Regions from separate parts of the Streptomyces sp. NBC_00096 genome, predicted to be linked through region 3. Evidence: riboswitches for the same ligand, from Rfam matches in the RefSeq annotation. Region 3 holds a riboswitch; each other region holds the start of a gene.
What was found. A riboswitch is a leader RNA that binds a small molecule or an ion and turns the genes downstream of it on or off. The one in region 3 is predicted to bind cobalamin.
Positions count from the first base shown of each region.

Region 1 (4,658 bases), 6.8 Mb from region 3:
TGGGAGCCGGCAGTGGTCAGCGCCTCGTACGCCTCCTCCGTCAACGGCACCCCGGCGTCGGCCGCCAGGGCAGCCACCAAGTACCTCCGCTGCGAGCCTGCCTCTCCCAGCACGAGCCGGGACCACTGATCGGCGGTCAGCGGGACGCAGGTCCGGGTACCGGTCCTGGAGAACCGCATCGTGGCGCCCCGGTACTCGGCGAGAGCGCCGCGCACGCGCCGGTCCGGATGCCCGATCGCCGCCTCCAGCACCGCCTGCGGCAGGTCCGGCCGGTGCAGCAGCTGCTCGCTGGCGCCGATCAGCCCCACCAGGATCCCGTCGGGCGCGGCACGGTTCATGCTCAGACCCTCGCGACGGGCCCGGCGCAGCCGATCCCCCGCCGCCTCCCCGAACTCCAGCCCGTCCCAGTCCGGCACGTCAGTGCCCTGTTCGCTCCCCATCCTCCGGAAGGTAGACGATGCTCGGCGCGCCCGTCGTCGGGTGGGTGGCGATGCGGGTGCGCACCCCGTACACCTCTGCCAGCAGCGGCTCCGTCAATACCTGCGCCGGGGTGCCCGATGCGGCGACGCGGCCGCCCGCCAGGACGTACAGGCGGTCGCAGTACATCGCCGCCAGGTTGAGGTCGTGCAGGACCAGCAGGCCGGTGGCCGGCAGGGCGCGGACCAGGCCGAGGATCTCCAGCTGGTAGCGGATGTCCAGGTGGTTGGTCGGCTCGTCCAGGGCGAGCAGGCCGGGGTCCTGGACCAGGGCGCGGGCCACCAGGGCGCGCTGGCGCTCGCCGCCGGAGAGCCCGTCGAAACGGCGCCCGGCGAGCGCGGCCGCGCCGACGGTGTCCAGGGCCTCGGCGACGCGCCGTACGTCGTCCGGGCCGTCCTGCTCCCAGAACCTCTTGTGCGGGCTGCGCCCCATGGCCACCACCTCGCGCACGGTCAGCCCGAAGGTGCCGGCCGCGTCCTGGGGCACGACCGCCACCCGCCGGGCACGGTCCTTGACCCCCAGCGTGGCCGCGTCCGTGCCGTCCAGCACCACGCGCCCGCCGCTCGGGCGCAGGGTGCCGTAGACGCAGCGCAGCAGCGTGGTCTTGCCGCTGCCGTTGGGCCCGACCACGCCGACCGTCTCGCCGGGGCGGGCGGTGAGGTCGATCCCGTGCAGCAGCGGCTGCCCGTCGATCTCATAACGCACGTCCTCGACGACGAGTTCCACCGGACCGGAGACCGTACCGGACACCCGACCGGAGACCCGACCGGAGACCCGACCGGATAGCCGCCCCGAGACCGGCCCCGAGACCGGCCGCGCCGCCCCTGCCGCCCTACCCGCCGTCATCCCACGACCCCTTCGCTCCGGCTGGACCCGCGCAGCATCCACAGGAAGAACGGTCCGCCGACGAGAGCCGTGACCACACCGACCGGGATCTCCTCCGGCGCGGCGGCGGTACGGGCCACCAGGTCGGCCAGGGTCAGGAACACCGCCCCGCCCAGGGCGGCCACCGGCAGCAGCGCCCGGTGCCCGGCGCCGACGACCATGCGGGCGGCGTGCGGAACCATCAGCCCCACGAAGCCGATCGCCCCGCTGTAGGCCACCAGCACCCCGATGACCAGCGAGGTGAGGACGAAGACGGCGGCCCGGAACCGGCTGGTGTCCAGGCCGAGCGTGTGGGCGCCCTCCTCCCCCGCGAGCAGCAGGTCGAGCGGCCGGGCGAGGGCGACCAGCAGCCCGGTGCCGAGGAGCAGGGCGCCGGCGGGCAGGGCCAGTTCGCCCCAGCGGGCCCCGCCGAGTCCGCCGAGCGTCCAGAACAGCACGCTGCGGATCTGGTCGGGGTGCGCGGCCAGCACCAGGATGAGGCTGGTCAGGGCGGACAGGACGTACTGCACCGCGACTCCGGCGAGGATCAGCCGGCCGGTGGTCATGGCGCCGCCGCGCCGGGCCATCGCGTAGACGGCGACGAGTGCGCCCATCGACCCGGCGAAGGCGGCGAGCGGTACGGCGGCCCCGCCCGCGAACCCGAGGACCCCGGCGCCGAAGACGATCACCAGCACCGCTCCCGCCGAGGCCCCGGAGGAGGCTCCGAGCAGGAACGGGTCGGCGAGCGGATTGCGTACGAGGGCCTGGAGCACGGTTCCCGCGACGGCCAGTCCCGCGCCGACGACGGCCCCGAGCAGGACGCGCGGCATCCGGACGTCCCACACGATCGCCCCGAAGGCGCCCGCGCCCCCTCCCGGTCCGGGTCCCCCGAGCACGATGTCGAGCACCTGGCCGGGAGGGATCCGTACCGGCCCCAGGGCCAGCCCCGCCACGGCCGACGCGGCCAGCGCGCCGGCGAGTACGGCCAGGACGAGCGGTGTACGGGTGGACGCGCGGGCGAACCGACGCCTCACGCGGCGTCGGGGTGGAGCCCGCCGCCCAGCGACTCCACGGCGTCGGCCACGCGCACGCCGAGTACCGCGGAGGACAGCGGCAGTACGACGAACCGCTGGTTCCTGACGGCGGGAACCTGCGCCAGCGCCGGGTCGTTCAACAGGCGCTGCTTCTTGGCTTCGACGGTGGTGCCGCCGTAGTCGTAGATGAGGACGACCTCGGGCTTGCGCTCGATGACCTTCTCCCACGACACGTCGCCGAAGGTGTCCTCGAGGTCGGCGAACACGTTCGTCCCGCCCGCCAGCGAGACGATCTCGTTGCCGATGCCCTTGCCTCCCGAGGTGAAGGCGGAGGCCTCGCCCGAGTCGTAGACGAAGACGGCGGGCCGGGCCTTGTCCTTCACCCGCCCGCGAACGGCGTCGATGCGGCGCTGTTCGTCCGCGATGAGCTTGTCGCCGCGCTCGGGCACACCGAAGGTCCGCGCCACTTCGGTGATCTCGGTCCTGAGCTGTTCCAGGCCGACCTTCCCGTCGGTGCAGTACTCCACGCTGAGCCGGGAGTTGATGCCGGACTTCGCGAGGCCCTCGCGGTCGCGGCCCTGCGCCTTGTCGAAGGCGCTGGAGTAACCCCCGTACACGAAATCGGGGTTGGCGCCGAGCAGGACCTCCTTGGAGGGGTACTCCTTCGCCAGCACCTTGATCTTGTCGTAGGCGGGTCGGTAGGCGGGCAGCACGGCGTCGTCGAGGTAGGCCGTCCCGGCCATCTTCTCCTCCAGCCCGAGGGCCAGGAGGATCTCGGTGGCGTGCTGGTTCATCGCGACGGCGCGCCGCGGCGGCGCCTGATAGGTGCTGCTGACACCGCAGTTGGTGACGGTGTACGGGTACCCGGGCGCGGCGCCCGCCCCCGCGGCCGCGTCGTTCGCCCCGGCCGGGGATCCCGCCGGGGCCCCGCACGCGGTCAGCGGTATCAGGAGCGGGACGGGCAGGAGCGCGCGCAGAAGTGCGCGGGGGTACGACGGCATGACGAAGCCTCTCCGGGGGATCCGCGTCCCCTGGTCGAACCGAAAAGGCGGTGCGTCAGTGTCTGGCTCCCGGTTCCCCTGGGGGTTCCGGTCACAGTGGCGGGACCGCACCGGATTCGCACCGGATTCCTGTCCTGCACCGCCTGGATGACCCGGTCCACTCTGCCATACGGAGTGCGATCATCCGTTCGGGTGCAGCGCGTCGGCCGTCCGGGAGGCGAGCGTCCGCAGGGCCTCTTCGGAGGGGGATCCCGGCTCGGCGGTGTAGAGGTAGAGGGCCTGGTCGGGGTCGTCCGGGAGGGTGAGGGACTCGTACTCCAGGGCCAGTTCACCGACGACGGGGTGGCGGTAGCGCTTGGTGCCGTGGGTGTATTCGAGCACGTCGTGCGCGGCCCACCACTGCCGGAAGTCCTCGTCGCTCTCCGACAGTTCGTCGACGAGGGGGCGCAGCGCGGGGTCGTACGGGTGCCGGCCCGCGTAGAGCCGCAGCGCGGCGACGGCTCCGCGCGCGCCGGTCTCCCAGTCGGCGAGGAGCTCGCGGGCGGCGGGGTCGAGGAAGATGAAGCGGGCGAGGTTGCGGTCCCGGTGGGCCAGTGCGTCGAAGTCGGTGTAGAGGGCCTTGGCGAGCCGGTTCGCGGCCAGGACGTCCAGCCGGTGCCCCATGATCATCGCCGGGGTGCCGTCCAGGGCGTCCAGCACCCGGTACAGCCCGGCCCGCACGCGCTGCGGTACGGCGGCTCCGGTGGATCCGGCGGCGCGGACGGTTCCGGGCGCGGATCCGCGTACGGGGTCGCTTCCCGGCTGGTGTCCGCGCCCATGCCCGAGCCCATGTCCTGGCCCATGTCCTGGCCCATCTCTGAGCCCATCTCCGAGCCCGAGCCCGAGCCCGAGCCCGAGCCCGAGCCCGTGCCCATGTCCGTGGCCGTTTCCGCCTCCGCCTCCGGACCCGCGCCCGTCGGCCCGCTGCGGCCGGGCCAGGTCGAAGAGGTGGCTGCGCTCGGTGGCGTCGAGCCGTAGCGCACGGGCCACCGCGTCGAGCACCTCGGTGGAAACGTGCAGGTTGCGGCCCTGCTCCAGCCGGATGTAGTAGTCGACGCTGACCCCGGCCAGCTGCGCGACCTCCTCGCGGCGGAGCCCTGGCACCCGTCGCCGGCCCGCGTGCGCGGCGGCGCCGATCTCCTCTGGAGCGATCCGGGCGCGCCGGGAGCGCAGGAAGTCCCGCAGGTCGGGATTGGGCTCGCGCCCGGCAGTGACGGTCATCCCTCCAGGCTAGGCCGTCCCT
Region 1 is NZ_CP108221.1:64,762-69,419, forward strand. It holds gene OG904_RS00295 (PE-PGRS family protein) at 1-440, opposite strand, end outside; gene OG904_RS00300 (ABC transporter ATP-binding protein) at 418-1,203, opposite strand; gene OG904_RS00305 (FecCD family ABC transporter permease) at 1,320-2,375, opposite strand; gene OG904_RS00310 (ABC transporter substrate-binding protein) at 2,372-3,376, opposite strand; cobalamin riboswitch at 3,412-3,554, opposite strand; gene OG904_RS00315 (helix-turn-helix domain-containing protein) at 3,557-4,636, opposite strand.
Region 1: it holds a riboswitch for cobalamin, as region 3 does, so the genes downstream of both, OG904_RS00310 (ABC transporter substrate-binding protein) here and OG904_RS30945 (prenyltransferase/squalene oxidase repeat-containing protein) in region 3, are expected to answer to the same signal.

Region 2 (4,658 bases), 6.3 Mb from region 3:
GGAACCAGGATGACGCAGGCCCGGGCGCACCCGGCAGGGGCGCACGGATGGACCTAGGCGGCGGGCGGGCGCATCGTCTGGCGCAGTGTCGCCCCCGCGCCCAGCCCGGCGAGCCAGTCGTCCAGGTCGGCCATGGCGGGCGGGTCCAGGAGGGACGGGTCCACCGTGGTGCGGAGCTGGTGGGGCACCCCCGAGGCGAGGAGGAGCCGCAGGCTGCGCTCCGCCGATGCGGACGCGTGGCCGATGCCGGTGACCCGTTCGTAGCGGCCGGGCGGGGCTTTGACGTCGAAGCCGACCCAGTCCAGCAGCTCCGCGTCCAGCAGCCGGGCGAGGCGCCGGGGAAAGGCTCCCCCGGTGTGGAGGCCGACCTGGAAACCCAGCGCGCGGGCCTCCCGTACCGCCTGCGGAAGACCGCGCTGGAGCAACGGCTCCCCGCCCGAGAAGACGATCCCGTCGAGCAGCCCCGTACGGCGGACGAGGTGGGCGAGCACCTCGTCCCAGGAGACGGCGGCGGGCCCGCGCGCGGGCAGCAGCCCGGGGTTGTGGCAGTACCCGCACCGCCAGGGGCAGCCCTGGCAGAAGACCGTGGTCACCAGTCGGCCCGGCCAGTCGCAGGTGGACAGCCGGGACCAGCCGCCGATCCGGACCACCTCGGCCGGGACCGCGGCGGACGGCGCCGCGGAGGTCACACCGCCGCCTTGAAGTGGAGGCGCTCCGCGTGCTCGCCCTTCTTGCCGATGTTGAAGGAGGAGACCGGGCGGTGGTAGCCCATGACCCGGGTCCAGACCTCGCACACCGCCCCGCACGTGGGACAGTCGGGCCGCTCCCCCGCCAGGTAGCCGTGGTCCGCGCAGATGGAGAAGGTCGGGGTGACCGTCAGGTACGGGAGCCGGAAGGTCTCCAGCGAGCGCCGGACCAGTGCGCGGCAGGCCTCCGCCGTCGGGATCCGCTCGGGGGTGTACAGGTGCAGGACGGTGCCGCCCGTGTACTTGCCCTGGAGTTCGTCCTGGCGTTCCAGCGCCTCGAAGGGGTCGTCGGTCCAGCCGACGGGCAGCTGTGAGGAGTTGGTGTAGTACGGGTTGGCGTCGGTGCCGGCCTGGAGGATGCCGGGGAAGCGGGCCCGGTCCTCCTTCGCGAAGCGGTAGGTGGTGCCCTCGGCCGGGGTGGCCTCCAGGTTGTAGAGGTGACCGGTGCTCTCCTGGAAGTCCACCATCCGCTCCCGGACCCGGTCGAGGAGCCGGACCGCGAGGGCGTGGCCCTCGGGCGCGGTGATGTCGTACGCGCCCCCGCTGAAGTTGCGGATCATCTCGTTGACGCCGTTGACGCCGATGGTGGAGAAGTGGTTGCGCAGGGTGCCCAGGTACCGCTTGGTGTACGGGAAGAGGCCGCCGTCGATCAGGTCCTGGACGGTGGTCCGCTTCAGTTCGAGGCTGTCCCTGGCCAGCGCGCACAGCCGGTCCACCTCGGCGAGCAGCCCCGCCTCGTCGCCCGCGTGGGTGTGTCCGAGCCGGGCGCAGTTGAGGGTGACCACCCCGAGCGAGCCGGTCTGCTCGGCGCTGCCGAAGAGGCCGTTGCCGCGCTTGAGGAGCTCCGTCAGGTCCAGCTGGAGCCGGCAGCACATGGAGCGGATCATGTTCGGTTCGAGCTCGGAGTTGATGAAGTTCTGGAAGTACGGGAGTCCGTACTTGGCGGTCATCGCGAAGAGCCGTTCGGCGTTCTCGCTCTCCCAGGGGAAGTCCCGGGTGATGTTGTAGGTCGGGATGGGGAAGGTGAACACCCGGCCGGTGGCGTCGCCCTCCGTCATCACCTCGATGTACGCCCGGTTGATCATGTCCATCTCGGCCTGGAGCTCGCCGTAGGTGAAACCGGTCTCCTCCCCCGCGACCACCGGGATCTGCTCGCGCAGGTCCTCGGGGCAGGTCCAGTCGAAGGTGAGGTTGGTGAAGGGGGTCTGGGTGCCCCAGCGCGAGGGCACGTTCAGGTTGTGCACGAGCTCCTGGACGCACTGCCTGACCTGTTCGTACGTCATCGCGTCGAGGCGGACGTAGGGGGCGAGGCAGGTGTCGAAGGAGGAGAAGGCCTGGGCGCCGGCCCATTCGTTCTGCAGGGTGCCGAGGAAGTTCACGATCTGCCCGACGGCCGAGGACAGGTGCCGGGGCGGGGCGGAGTCGATCTGGCCGGGGACTCCGTTGAAGCCCTCGGTCAGCAGGGTGCGCAGGGACCATCCGGCGCAGTAGCCGGAGAGCATGTCCAGGTCGTGGATGTGGAGGTCGCCCTCGCGGTGGGCGCGGGCCACGGCCTCGGGGTAGACCTGCTCCAGCCAGTAGTTCGCGGTGATCTTGCCCGCGGCGTTGAGGATGAGGCCGCCGAGCGAGTACCCCTGGTTGGCATTGGCGTTCACCCGCCAGTCCCGGCGGTCCAGGTATTCGGTCACGGTCTCTACGGCGTCGACGGCAGCAGTCACGGCAGCCCTCCCACGAGGCTTGGCACGGAAGAATGGATCACGTGCCGGCAGGTGTCGGACTCGTCCGCCGGAGCGGACTCACCGTTGCGGGGCAGTCCCGGATTCCCACCGGGTTCCCTGTTGCCTCGGTCGGGGCGCGCATGAGCGGGCCCCGCCGAACCGGCAGGACCAACACTACATATGGATACGACTCGGGCACGCCACCACTACATATGGGGTGACGAAGGTCCTGCGACTCAGGCCCTTCGCCCCGGCTCCGCCCGCCCGTTACCCGCGGCCGCTGGTGGCCGCGTAGTACTGGAGGTCCTGGACCTCCACCGCACGGTCCACCGGGTAGCCCAGCTCCACCCGAACCCCGGTGCTGCCACCGCGCACCACGACCGCCGAGGCCCTGCCCGGCTTCAGTGGCAGCAGTTCGGAGTGCACCCCGACCGGGGCCTCGCGCACGTCCTCGGCCGTCCCGACGGCCGTACGGATGCTCGCGGGCGCGGCCAGGAAGCTCAGCACCTCCACCGTGTCGCGGGCCGCGGCGCTGCCCTTGCGGAGCGACATGACCAGGGACTGGCTGCCGCTCGGGTCGGCGGAGGCGAACTGGGTGCGCGCGGTCAGGTACAGCGTGTCCCGGACGATCTTCGGCCAGCTGCCCGTCTTGAACTTGGTGAGGTAGTACGAGGACAGGTCGAGGTAGGAATAACCGTTGTGCAGCGACGGGGCGAACTGGCTCCCCTCGCTGTAGTCGTTCCAGGTGGTGAGCTGGACCCAGTCGGCCCCGTCCTCGATGGACCGGGTCCATGTGGCGCGCAGGGTCGCGGTGTTGCCGGCCTCGTCGTAGATGCCCTGGTTGGGGCGGGCGTCCTGGACCGACACGGGCTGCATCCAGATCTTGCCCGCGTCGTGGGCCCTGCGCACGTCGCGCGTGGAGCTCTCCTGGCCGACGTAGCTCCGGCTGCCCCATTCGGAGAACCCGTAGCTGATGGACGAGAAATCGCCGCTGTGCGCGCCGAAGTCGAGGAAGAGCGGGACGAACGCGGTGCGGATGCCGTGCCCGGACTTCAGGGCGTCCATGACCTGGGTCCACCAGGCCGCGCTCTTGGCCTCCGCCTTGAAGGGCGAGACGACCAGCCGTCCGTCGGAGAGGCGGTGTGCGGCCGGGGCCGCGGCGAGGTCGGCCAGGGCGTCGGCGAGCACGCGCGGATCATCGGTCCCCAGGGAGGTCATGTCCGGCATCAGCATGACCCTGAAGGCCGGGTCCACCGAACGGGCCGCCTCCATCAGGAGCTTGGAGCGGTCCCAGTTCTTCCCGGAGAGGGAGAGCAGGTCGAGGGTGAATCCGTCGATGCCGGCGGCGCGGGCCGTGCGCACCTCCTGCTGGAGGTTGGCGAGCTCCCAGTTGCCGTCCTTGGGCTGGACGGGCAGCGGCCGGTCGCGCAGCAGGCCGCCGTAGCGTTCGTGCTTGCCGCTCTCGCCCGCCGGGTCCAGGTAGTTGCGGGTGTAGTAGTCGGAGTCGGCCTTCGCGTTGTCGAGGGAGAGCGGGTAGGGCGTGAAGTAGTGGGCGAAGACCAGCTTCTTGCCGGCGTCGCCGGAGCGCAGGGTGGCCGTCTGCGGCAGGTCGAAGGGCAGGGCTCCGGCGGGGCGCACCCCGCTGTCCGTACCGGTCTGCGGGACGCCCTTGTCCGGAGCCTTCGCACCCGGACTCCCGCCGGCGGACGCGGAGGGGCTCGGGCCGGTGGCCGAGGGCGTGGCGACGTCACCGGGGTCACCGGGCACCCGGTCGTCGGCCGGCCCGGCCGCGGAGCGGTCCGACCGTTCGGCGGCCGTCAGGGGATCCCAGGCGATTCCGGTCGCGGTGCAGACGCCGACCAGGAAGAAGGCCGACAGGAAGAGGGCCAGCAGGGACCTACGGCCCCGGAAGCCCGGACGGCGGCGGTGCGATGCAGGTCTCGCACTCCGCTCGGCCCGCCGCTGGTCCCTACTCATTCGTGGCCCCTCCCCGAATATGCCCGCACGTCGGGCTGCACAGCAGTACAGCCGATTCCGGCTCCCCGGACAACTGTTCACTGTGAGCCGGGGCCCGGCACGTACGTCACGGGGACCACGGGGACTACGTCCGGATGGCGGGAGATCCGGCCACTCGGACGCCCTCCGGCCTTGACTGCGGCCTGAGTTCATCTTGACGACACCTCTTCGCAGTGTG
Region 2 is NZ_CP108221.1:581,388-586,045, forward strand. It holds gene OG904_RS02615 (anaerobic ribonucleoside-triphosphate reductase activating protein) at 54-689, opposite strand; gene OG904_RS02620 (ribonucleoside triphosphate reductase) at 686-2,464, opposite strand; cobalamin riboswitch at 2,493-2,643, opposite strand; gene OG904_RS02625 (glycoside hydrolase family 71 protein) at 2,732-4,441, opposite strand.
Region 2: it holds a riboswitch for cobalamin, as region 3 does, so the genes downstream of both, OG904_RS02620 (ribonucleoside triphosphate reductase) here and OG904_RS30945 (prenyltransferase/squalene oxidase repeat-containing protein) in region 3, are expected to answer to the same signal.

Region 3 (4,658 bases):
CCGCCTGGGACCGGCTCGGCCGGATCCGTACGCCGACCGTGGCCGCCGTCTCCGGTTACGCGCTGGGCGGCGGCTGCGAACTCGCCATGCTCTGCGACATCCTGCTCGCCGCCGACACCGCGAAGTTCGGGCAGCCCGAGATCAGGCTCGGCGTCATACCGGGCATCGGCGGATCCCAGCGTCTGACCCGGGCCGTCGGCAAGGCCAAGGCGATGGAACTGTGCCTCACCGGTCGCACCATGGACGCCGAGGAGGCCGAACGGGCCGGGCTGGTGTCGCGGATCGTCCCGGCCGGTGAGCTCTTCGCGGAGGCCCTGTCCGTCGCCGAGACCGTGGCCGGGATGTCGAAGCCGGTCGCGATGATGGCCAAGGAGGCCGTGGACCGCGCCTTCGAGACCACGCTCGCCGAGGGGGTCCGCTTCGAACGCCGCCTGTTCCACGCGGTGTTCGCCACCGCCGATCAGAAGGAGGGCATGTCCGCCTTCGTGGACAAGCGCCCGCCGCACTTCACCCACGGCTGACAGGGCCGACGGGGCCGGCCGGGCCGCCGGACGGGTGCGGGACCGCGAGCCGCGGTCCCGCACCCCCGGGGATCACGGGAGCGCGGGGATCAGGCGCCCCAGCGCAGGGCGATGGTGTCGCCCACGTTGATCACCTTGTTGCGGGCGGCGCCGGCGAAGGCGGAACCGTCGACGCTGACCTTCCAGGTGCCGGAACCGCTGTTGGCCTTGCCGTTGATGTCGGTGATGGTGCCGGTGCCCGACGAGGGGGTCACGCCGGTGACGCAGCCCGAGGGGGTGGCGCCGGAGACCGCCGCGTTCAGTACGTCGCCGAGCGTGGTGGTCGTACCGGTCGGGGTGAAGGCCACCGAGCAGACCTTGAGGCCGCCGGCGCCGTTGTCGACGGTCAGCGCCAGCTTGGTGGCCGTACCGGCCGTGAAGGTGGACTGGGCGACCCACTGCGGGGCGCCGGGGGTGACCGGGACGGGCGGGGCCGTGGTGAAACCGCCGCCGGCCACGGCGCGCAGTGCGTCGATGGAGGCGTAGGCGGAGGGGCCGGTGTCGGTCGGCTTGTACTTGAAGCCGCCGGCCGGGTTGTACTGGTTGGCGATCAGGAAGTCGACCGGGGTCTTGCCGTTGGCGGTGAGGAAGTCACTGGTCTGCGGGTTGATTCCGCAGGCGTTGAGACCGGCTACGCCCCAGCCGTTGGAGCTGGAGTTGACGCCGTAGAGCGAGTTGAAGGCACCGGTGGCGTTGACCAGGGTGCTCTTGAGGAAGTTCTTGGCCTGGACGATGTCGGTGTCGGTGCTGGGGACTCCGGAGACGCAGAGGGCTGCCATCGCCGCACCCGTCATGTCCACATCGCTCGCGGAGTTGAGGACCGTGGTGTTGCCCTCGGCCTTCTGGAAGGTCCAGCCGCCGTCGACGTGCTGGTTGGCGCGGATGCGGGTGACCAGGGAGTCGGTCAGGGCCTGGGGGATGCGGTTGGCGCCGGCCTGGGTCTTGGCCCCGCGCAGCGAAAGGGCCGCGAAGACGGTTCCGTTGAAGTTCCCGGACGGGCCGAAGTAGCCCGGCTCGGCCGTCTGCCAGTAGGAGTAGACGTTCGCCATGAGGTTGCGGGAGGCCGAGACCCGGGACGGGTCGATGCCGGCCGCGTAGGCGTTGAGGGTGCCTCGCTCGAAGTCCGTGACCACCGGGGAGGCCTGCGGCCAGGCCGCGGTGGAGAGCAGGTTGCGGTAGACCGTGCGCGCGTTCTTCGTGGTGTCGCCACCCGGGGCGACGTCGACGACCGCGGTGCCCGCGGCGGCGAAGGTGCTGAACGCCCACTCGTTGGACAGGCCCGCGCCGGCGTACGAACCGTCGGCCGCCTGGAGGGACTTGAGGTAGGCGACGCCGTTGGTCTTGGACGTCGCGAGCTGTGCGGGGCTGGACGTCGCGGAGGCGGGCAGCACGGTCAGAGCGAAGGCTCCGAGCACTGCGGGGACCGCGAGCGCGAGGCGGCGGGAGGTACGGGGACGGGACATGGCCTGCTCCTGGAATCGGCGGACGCCGGCCGGTCCCTGCAGCAGTGCCGCCGTGCGGGCGCACGGCCGGGCATGCCGGGGGCCGCCGTCCGGAACGCGTGGTACGGCTTCCTGTGATGCGTCGCCGTATGGGCATTCGGGCTCGGAGACGGCCCCCGCCGTCCCACACCGTTGCGCGTCAGCTCCGGCTTCTCACCGGATTCCCCCATGTGGCAGCCCAGGACGCTACCCGAGTGATCAAGGGACCGCCAGCCACCCGGACCGGGGCCTGGCGCCGGGCATCCGGGAGGGGTCCGGTGAGACCCGCACCACCTTGACGCGTCGTCGGGATCCGTGTTGCACTCCGGCTGAGAACTACTCAGCTCCAGGGGAAGCCGGTCGAATTCCGGCGCTGACCCGCAACCGTAGGCCCGGTCCGTCCCGGGTGAGCCGGAATGCCTGGAGCAGGGACACAGTACGAAGAGCGCCGTCGCGGACTACGGTGTGGTCGTCGCAGCCTCCCCACGGCGGAGCAGCCGTGTGGGGGCGCATCGTCACGCACGCAGCCGCCCGGCAGAGACGAGGGGCCGCGGTGGGGACCGAACAGCAGGCGAAACGGCAGACGGGGACGAGACGGCGGTTCCTCTCCCTCGCGACCGCGTCCTTCCTCGCCCTCGGCGCGGGAGTGGGCTTCCTCACGGTCCCCTCCTCGGCGAGCGCCGACCCGGTCGAGCAGTGCACCGCCACCGTCGGTGCCGTCGTCGCCGTGGACTTCGGCCCGTTCGGCGGGAAGGTCGAGCGCGGGTGCGACACCACCCCCACCACCGGCTACGAGCTGCTGCACACGGGCGGGTTCACCACCACCGGAACCGTGCACGACGGTGCCGGGTTCATCTGCCGGATAGGCAACGGCTCCTTCAACTCCGGTACGCAGTACCCCACTCCGGACAAGGAGGAGTGCGTACTCACCCCCCAGGCCACCGCCTACTGGTCGTACTGGATCGCCTCCCCCGGTCAGAAGAACTGGACCTACAGCCCGCTCGGCGCCCTGGCGCGCACCCCCAAGCCCGGCGACGTCGACGCCTGGGTCTACGGCGGCACCGACACCGGCGGCACCAAGGGCAAGCCCTCCTTCTCCCCCGACGACGTACGGGCCGGGGGCGGCTCCACCCCGGACCCGACCGTCCCCACCGCCCCGCCCAGCGTGCCCGCCGGGTCGGTCGACCTGCCCGCCGCCACCCGCTGGCTCACCGGGAGGCTCACGGACGGCGAACGGGTCGTCGACGAGGGCGCCACCGCCCCGAACCACTTCTTCACCACCGAGGTCGTCTTCGCCCTGGCCGCGGCCGACGCCAACAGCCCGGCGGCCCGCAAGGCCGCCGACTTCCTCGCCACGCCCGCGCAGACGGACGCGTACGCCTACCCGGCCGGGAAGGGCGGTGTGCCCGACGCCACCGCCGCCGCGCGCCTCGCCCTCGTCGCCGAGGCGACCGGCGAGGACCCGCGCGACTTCGGCGGGCACGACCTGCTGGGCGACCTCGTGAAGTACGTCTGTCCCAGGGACGTCGGTGACGGCGACACGATCGAGGGCTGCCTCACCAAGGGCGACTTCCGCACCACCGGCCAGTCCGATGCCCAGGCCATGGCCGTCATCGCCCTGCTGAGCGGCGGTGTGACGCCGCCCGCCGACGCCGTGAACCGGCTGACCGCCCTCCAGTGCGAGGACGGCGGCTTCACCAGCGTCCTGATCCGCGCGGGCGGCTGGTGCGACAGCGACGCGAACTCGACCGGGCTGATCACCCTGGCCCTGCGCCGGGCCGGCGGGCACGACGCGGTCGTCCAGAAGGCCCGCGGATACCTGAAGAAGTCCCAGCTGGCGACCGGCGCCTGGCCCTCCGCCGCCTATATGACCACCGGGAGTCCGGCCTCCACCGCCTGGGCCGCCCAGGCCCTGCGCGCCCTGGGCGACGACGCCTTCGCGGACGCCGGCATCTCCTGGCTCTCCAGGCACCAGTTCCCCGCGGGCGGCTTCGGCTTCGAGGAGGACGACACCGAGTCGCGGCTGTTCCCCACCTCCACGGTCGCCCTCGCGGGCGCCGGGAGCGACCTGGTCACGCTGACCACCAAGAAGACCGACCCGCCCACGACGCCTCCGCCCACGACCCCGACGCCGACGACCCCGCCGACCACGCCTCCGGCCGGTGCCGGGCCCGACCTGAAGAGGGCCGGCGCCTACCTCACCGACCACAGCCGGCTGATCCAGGGCCGCTACTACGAGAGCGGCCCCGCCACCGGCCCCCACACCGGCTTCGCCGACTACGGCCTGACCATCGACGGCGCCTACGCGCTGGCCGCCACCGGCACGGACAACACCACCCTGCGCAACATCGTCGACTTCCTCGACAAGGGCGGCAAGGACGGCAGGAACCGCGGCATCCACGACTGGACCCTCATCGGCACCAAGTACGCGGCCGGCGGCTCCATCGGCAAGACGGCCCTCCTCGCCGAGGCCGTGGGACGCGACCCCCGCCACTTCGGCGGCCAGGACCTGATCGCGGCCCTCGCCCAGGGCACCTGCGCGGCCAGGACGGACATCCCCAAGCAGTGCGCGGCCAAGGGCAACTACACCTACGCGACCTCGGTGTTCTCCCAGTCC
Region 3 is NZ_CP108221.1:6,914,090-6,918,747, reverse strand. It holds gene OG904_RS30955 (enoyl-CoA hydratase) at 1-521, shown strand, start outside; gene OG904_RS30950 (hypothetical protein) at 611-2,023, opposite strand; cobalamin riboswitch at 2,154-2,229, opposite strand; cobalamin riboswitch at 2,346-2,484, shown strand; gene OG904_RS30945 (prenyltransferase/squalene oxidase repeat-containing protein) at 2,595-4,658, shown strand, end outside.

Region 4 (4,658 bases), 6.7 Mb from region 3:
ATGCGGTGCCGACCGGACCTCCCGGGCCCAGTACCAGTGCCCGGTCGAACGTTGCTCCGGTGTCGAGACCCACGAGCGTCTCCTGCCGTCGGATGACGATGTCGCCGAGTGGCGATCAACATGATCGACACGGTCGACAGCAGGACCTCGACCGGACTTCAGGTCAACCGGTCACGGCAGCGGCATCCGGACGGAGATCAGGCTCCGGGCGCGGTGTCCGGGAGGTCCGGGAGCTCCGCGCGCACCAGGCGGGCAGCTTCGACGAGGTGCTCCAGGGAGGCCCTGGTCTCGGGCCAGCCACGGGTCTTCAGGCCGCAGTCGGGGTTGACCCAGAGCCGTTCGGCGGGGATCGCCTCCAGCCCCTTGCGCAGGAGGGCCGCCGCCTCCGCGGCGGAGGGGACACGGGGAGAGTGGATGTCCCAGACGCCCGGCCCGACCTCGCGCGGATAGCCGGCGCCGGCGAGCTCGTCGGCGACCTGCATGTGGGAGCGGGCGGCCTCCAGGCTGATGACGTCGGCGTCGAGGTCCTCGATGGCTTCGACGATGTCGCCGAACTCCGCGTAGCACATGTGGGTGTGGATCTGGGTGTCCGGGCGGACGCCGCTGGTGGTGAGGCGGAAGGATTCGGTGGCCCAGTCCAGGTAGCCGGCGTGGTCGGCGGCGCGAAGCGGAAGCGTTTCGCGCAGGGCGGGCTCGTCGACCTGGATGACGCGGGTGCCCGCCGCCTCCAGGTCGTTCACCTCGTCCCGCAGGGCGAGGGCGACCTGGCGGGCCGTCTCGCCGAGGGGCTGGTCGTCCCGTACGAAGGACCAGGCCAGCATGGTGACCGGGCCCGTCAGCATGCCCTTGACCGGCTTGGCGGTCTGCGACTGGGCGTACGCGGTCCAGCGGACGGTCATCGGGTCGGGCCGGGAGACGTCCCCGGCCAGGACCGGCGGGCGCACGTACCGGGTGCCGTAGGACTGGACCCAGCCGTGCTGGGTGGCGAGGTAGCCGGTGAGCTGCTCGGCGAAGTACTGGACCATGTCGTTGCGTTCGGGCTCGCCGTGCACCAGGACGTCGATCCCCGCCTTCTCCTGGAAGGAGAGGACCTCGCGGATCTCGGCCTCGATCCGCTCCTCGTAGCCGTCGGTGCCGATGCGTCCGGCCCGCAGGGCGGCGCGGGCCAGGCGCAGTTCGCCGGTCTGCGGGAAGGAGCCGATGGTCGTGGTGGGCAGCAGCGGCAGGCCCAGGAGGGCTCGCTGGGCGGCGGCGCGCTCGGCGTAGGGCTGGGCGCGGCGCCCGTCCGCGTCGGTGATCGTCCCGGTACGGGCCCGGACTGCGGGGTCGTGGGTGATGGCGGAGGTGGCGCGGGAGGCCAGGTCGGCCCGGTTGGCGGCGAGTTCGGCGGTGATCGAGCCGGTGCCCCCGGCCAGTCCCCGGGCCAGCGTGGTGATCTCGGTGGTCTTCTGGCGGGCGAAGGCGAGCCAGCGGCGGATCTGCGGGTCGATGTCGCGCTCGGCGTCGGCGTCGAGCGGGACGTGCAGCAGGGAGCAGGATGCCGCGACGTCGACCCGGCCGGCGAGACCGAGGAGCGTTCCGAGGGTGGTCAGCGACTTCTGGTGGTCGTTGATCCAGATGTTGCGGCCGTCGACCACGCCGGCGACCAGTCGCTTGCCGGGGAGGCCGCCGACCGCGGCGAGATCGCGCAGGTTGGCTTCGGCCGCGCCGGTGAAGTCGAGGGCGAGGCCCTCCACGGGGGCCTTCGCCAGTACGGGCAGGGCTTCCCCGAGCCGGTCGAAGTACGAGGCGACGAGCAGCTTGGGGCGCTCGGTCAGGGCACCGAGCTCCCGGTAGGTGCGGGCGGCGGCGTTCAGTTCGGCCGGGGTGCGGTCCTGGACCAGTGCCGGCTCGTCCAGCTGGACCCATGCGGCGCCCGCGGCGCGCAGGTCCGCGAGGACCTGGGCGTAGACCGGCAGCAGCCGGTCGAGGAGGGTCAGCGGCTCGAAGTCGGCGGCGACGCCCGGTGCGGGCTTGGCGAGGAGCAGGTACGTCAGCGGGCCGACCAGGACCGGCCGGGCGGTGTGGCCGAGGGCCAGGGCTTCCTTCAGTTCGGCGACCTGCTTGGCGGAGTCGGCCGTGAAGACGGTGTCGGGGCCCAGTTCGGGGACGAGGTAGTGGTAGTTGGTGTCGAACCACTTGGTCATTTCGAGGGGGGCCACGTCCTGTGTGCCGCGCGCCATCGCGAAGTACCCGTCCAGGGCCCCTGCCCGGGCTGCCGCCCGGTGGCGGGCGGGTACCGCGCCGACCATGACCGTGGTGTCGAGTACGTGGTCGTAGTAGGAGAAGTCGCCGGTCGGAACCTCGGTGATGCCGGCCTCGGCGAGCTGCCGCCAGTTGGTGCGGCGCAGTTCGCGGGCGGTGTTCCGGAGGGCTTCGGCGGTGACGCGGCCCTTCCAGTAGCCCTCGACGGCCTTCTTCAGTTCGCGGTTCTGGCCCTGGCGGGGGTAGCCGTACACGGTGGCCCGTACTGGCGCGGCTGTGGACTCGGTGGTCACGGAACTCTCCTTCGCGAGCGTGTCTCCATGGACCCGGTGACGGGCCGAGGGTGCGAAGGGGTGCCGGAACGGGAGGACCGCCGGGATCGCGTACGTCTGGGTACGCGACGGGAGGATCCGCCCGCATTGCACGCCGACCCGCCCACGAGGTCACCGGGAAACCGTGCGCGGTCGATCGCGCACGGGCAACGGGCAGGTCTTCGGACTCGCGGGCACGCCTGCCGGTCTCCCGGCGGGCTCCTACTGGCCGTCGCTTCCCAGGACCGGTTCCGGTCCCAGTGCGTATGACGGCGGTCGTTCCCGCTCACCGCTGCGGGGCAGTCCCGGATTTCCACCGGGTTCCCTCTTACGACGCATCCCGCCTGGCGGACGGGGCGAACCAGCTGCGGGGCCCACCCTAGGCCGCCGGACTCGAGAATGGACACAGCGGTCCGGTGGGCGGACGGTGAAATGGGACACGGCGGGGGTGCGGCGACACCACTCGCCGCGCCCCCACCGCTCTTGCGCGCCTCCGGCGCACCCTCTGCCCGGAGACCTGCCGGGACCCTCAGGCCCGGCCGTACATGTGGAACCCGCGGCCGCTCTTGCGGCCCAGCAGCCCCGCCTGCACCATCCGCTGGAGCAGCGGGGGCGGGGCGAACAGGGGTTCCTTGAACTCCTCGTAGAGCGACTCGGCGATGGCCGCGACCGTGTCCAGGCCGATCAGGTCGGCGAGCTTGAGCGGCCCCATGGGGTGGGCGCAGCCCAGCTCCATCCCGGCGTCCACGTCGGCGGCGCTGGCGTACCCGGATTCGGCCATCCGAATGGCCGAGAGGAGGTAGGGGACGAGCAGCGCGTTGACGACGAAGCCGGCCCGGTCCTGGGAGCGGACCATGGTCTTGCCCAGGGCGTCGCGGGCGAAGGACTCCACGGTGGCGACGGTGTCCGCCGAGGTGTGCAGGGAGGAGACGACCTCGACCAGCGGCAGGACGGGTACGGGGTTGAAGAAGTGCAGGCCCACCACCCGGTCCGCGCGGCCGGTGGCCATGCCCAGCCGCATGATCGGGATGGCCGAGGTGTTCGTGGCGAGGACGGCCTCCCGGTCCTCGACGATCTTGTCGAGGGCGGTGAAGACCTCCGCCTTGGCGTCCGGGTTCTCGGTGACGGCCTCGATGACCAGCTGCCGGTCGGCGAGGTCTTCCAGGTCGCCCGTGAACACGAGCCGGGCCAGGGCGTCCTCGGCGGAGATCCGGTCCAGCTTGCCGCGCTGGACGGCGCGTTCCAGGGATACGGCGACGCGTTCGCCGGCGGCGCGGGCGGCGGCCGCGTCCGACTCGGCGACGACGGTGTCGATTCCGGCGCGGGCGCACACCTCGGCGATGCCGGCGCCCATTTGCCCGCCGCCGACGACTCCGACGCGCTGGATGCGGGACGCGCCCGCGGTGGCGCTCACGCGGTCACCCGCGCGCCGGTACGGCGGACGAGGTGGCGGGTGTAGGCCTCGGGGGTGAAGAAGGCGGGCAGGTGGACCGAGAGTGCGGTGTCCACGAAGATCTCCCTGGCTTCGAGGGCGAGTGCCCGCGGGTCCTCGGACTCCAGGGCAGCGCATTCGGCGTCGAGGAGGTCGGTGACCGTCGCCCGGTCCACCCGGTCGTGGCGCAGCCATTGCCAGATCTGCACGCGGGCGATCTCGGCGGTGGCGGCGTCCTCCATCAGCCCGTTCAGTGCGACGGCGCCGCTGCCGCGCAGCCAGGCGTCGAAGTAGCGCAGTGCCACGGCCACGTTGGAGCGGATGCCCTCCTGGGTGGGCGGGGCGGCGATGCGGCGGACGGACAGCAGGTCGGCGGCCGTGACCTCGACGTCCTCGCGCGTCCTCGCCAGCTGGTTCGGCCGCTCTCCCAGCACTCCGTCGAAGACCTCGCGGCAGCCGGGGACGAGCCCGGGGTGGGCGACCCAGGAACCGTCGGAGCCGGCCTCGGCCTCGTACTCCTTGTCCAGGCGCACCTTGGCGAGGGCCGCGGCGTTGGCTTCGGCGTCCCGGCTCGGGACGTGGGCCGCCATGCCGCCGATGGCGTGGGCACCGCGCCGGTGGCAGGTGCGCACGAGGAGTTCGGTGTACGCCCGCATGAACGGGGCGGTCAT
Region 4 is NZ_CP108221.1:257,863-262,520, forward strand. It holds gene OG904_RS01200 (hypothetical protein) at 1-124, shown strand, start outside; gene metE (5-methyltetrahydropteroyltriglutamate--homocysteine S-methyltransferase) at 198-2,537, opposite strand; cobalamin riboswitch at 2,711-2,936, opposite strand; gene OG904_RS01210 (3-hydroxybutyryl-CoA dehydrogenase) at 3,085-3,969, opposite strand; gene aceB (malate synthase A) at 3,966-4,658, opposite strand, start outside.
Region 4: it holds a riboswitch for cobalamin, as region 3 does, so the genes downstream of both, metE (5-methyltetrahydropteroyltriglutamate--homocysteine S-methyltransferase) here and OG904_RS30945 (prenyltransferase/squalene oxidase repeat-containing protein) in region 3, are expected to answer to the same signal.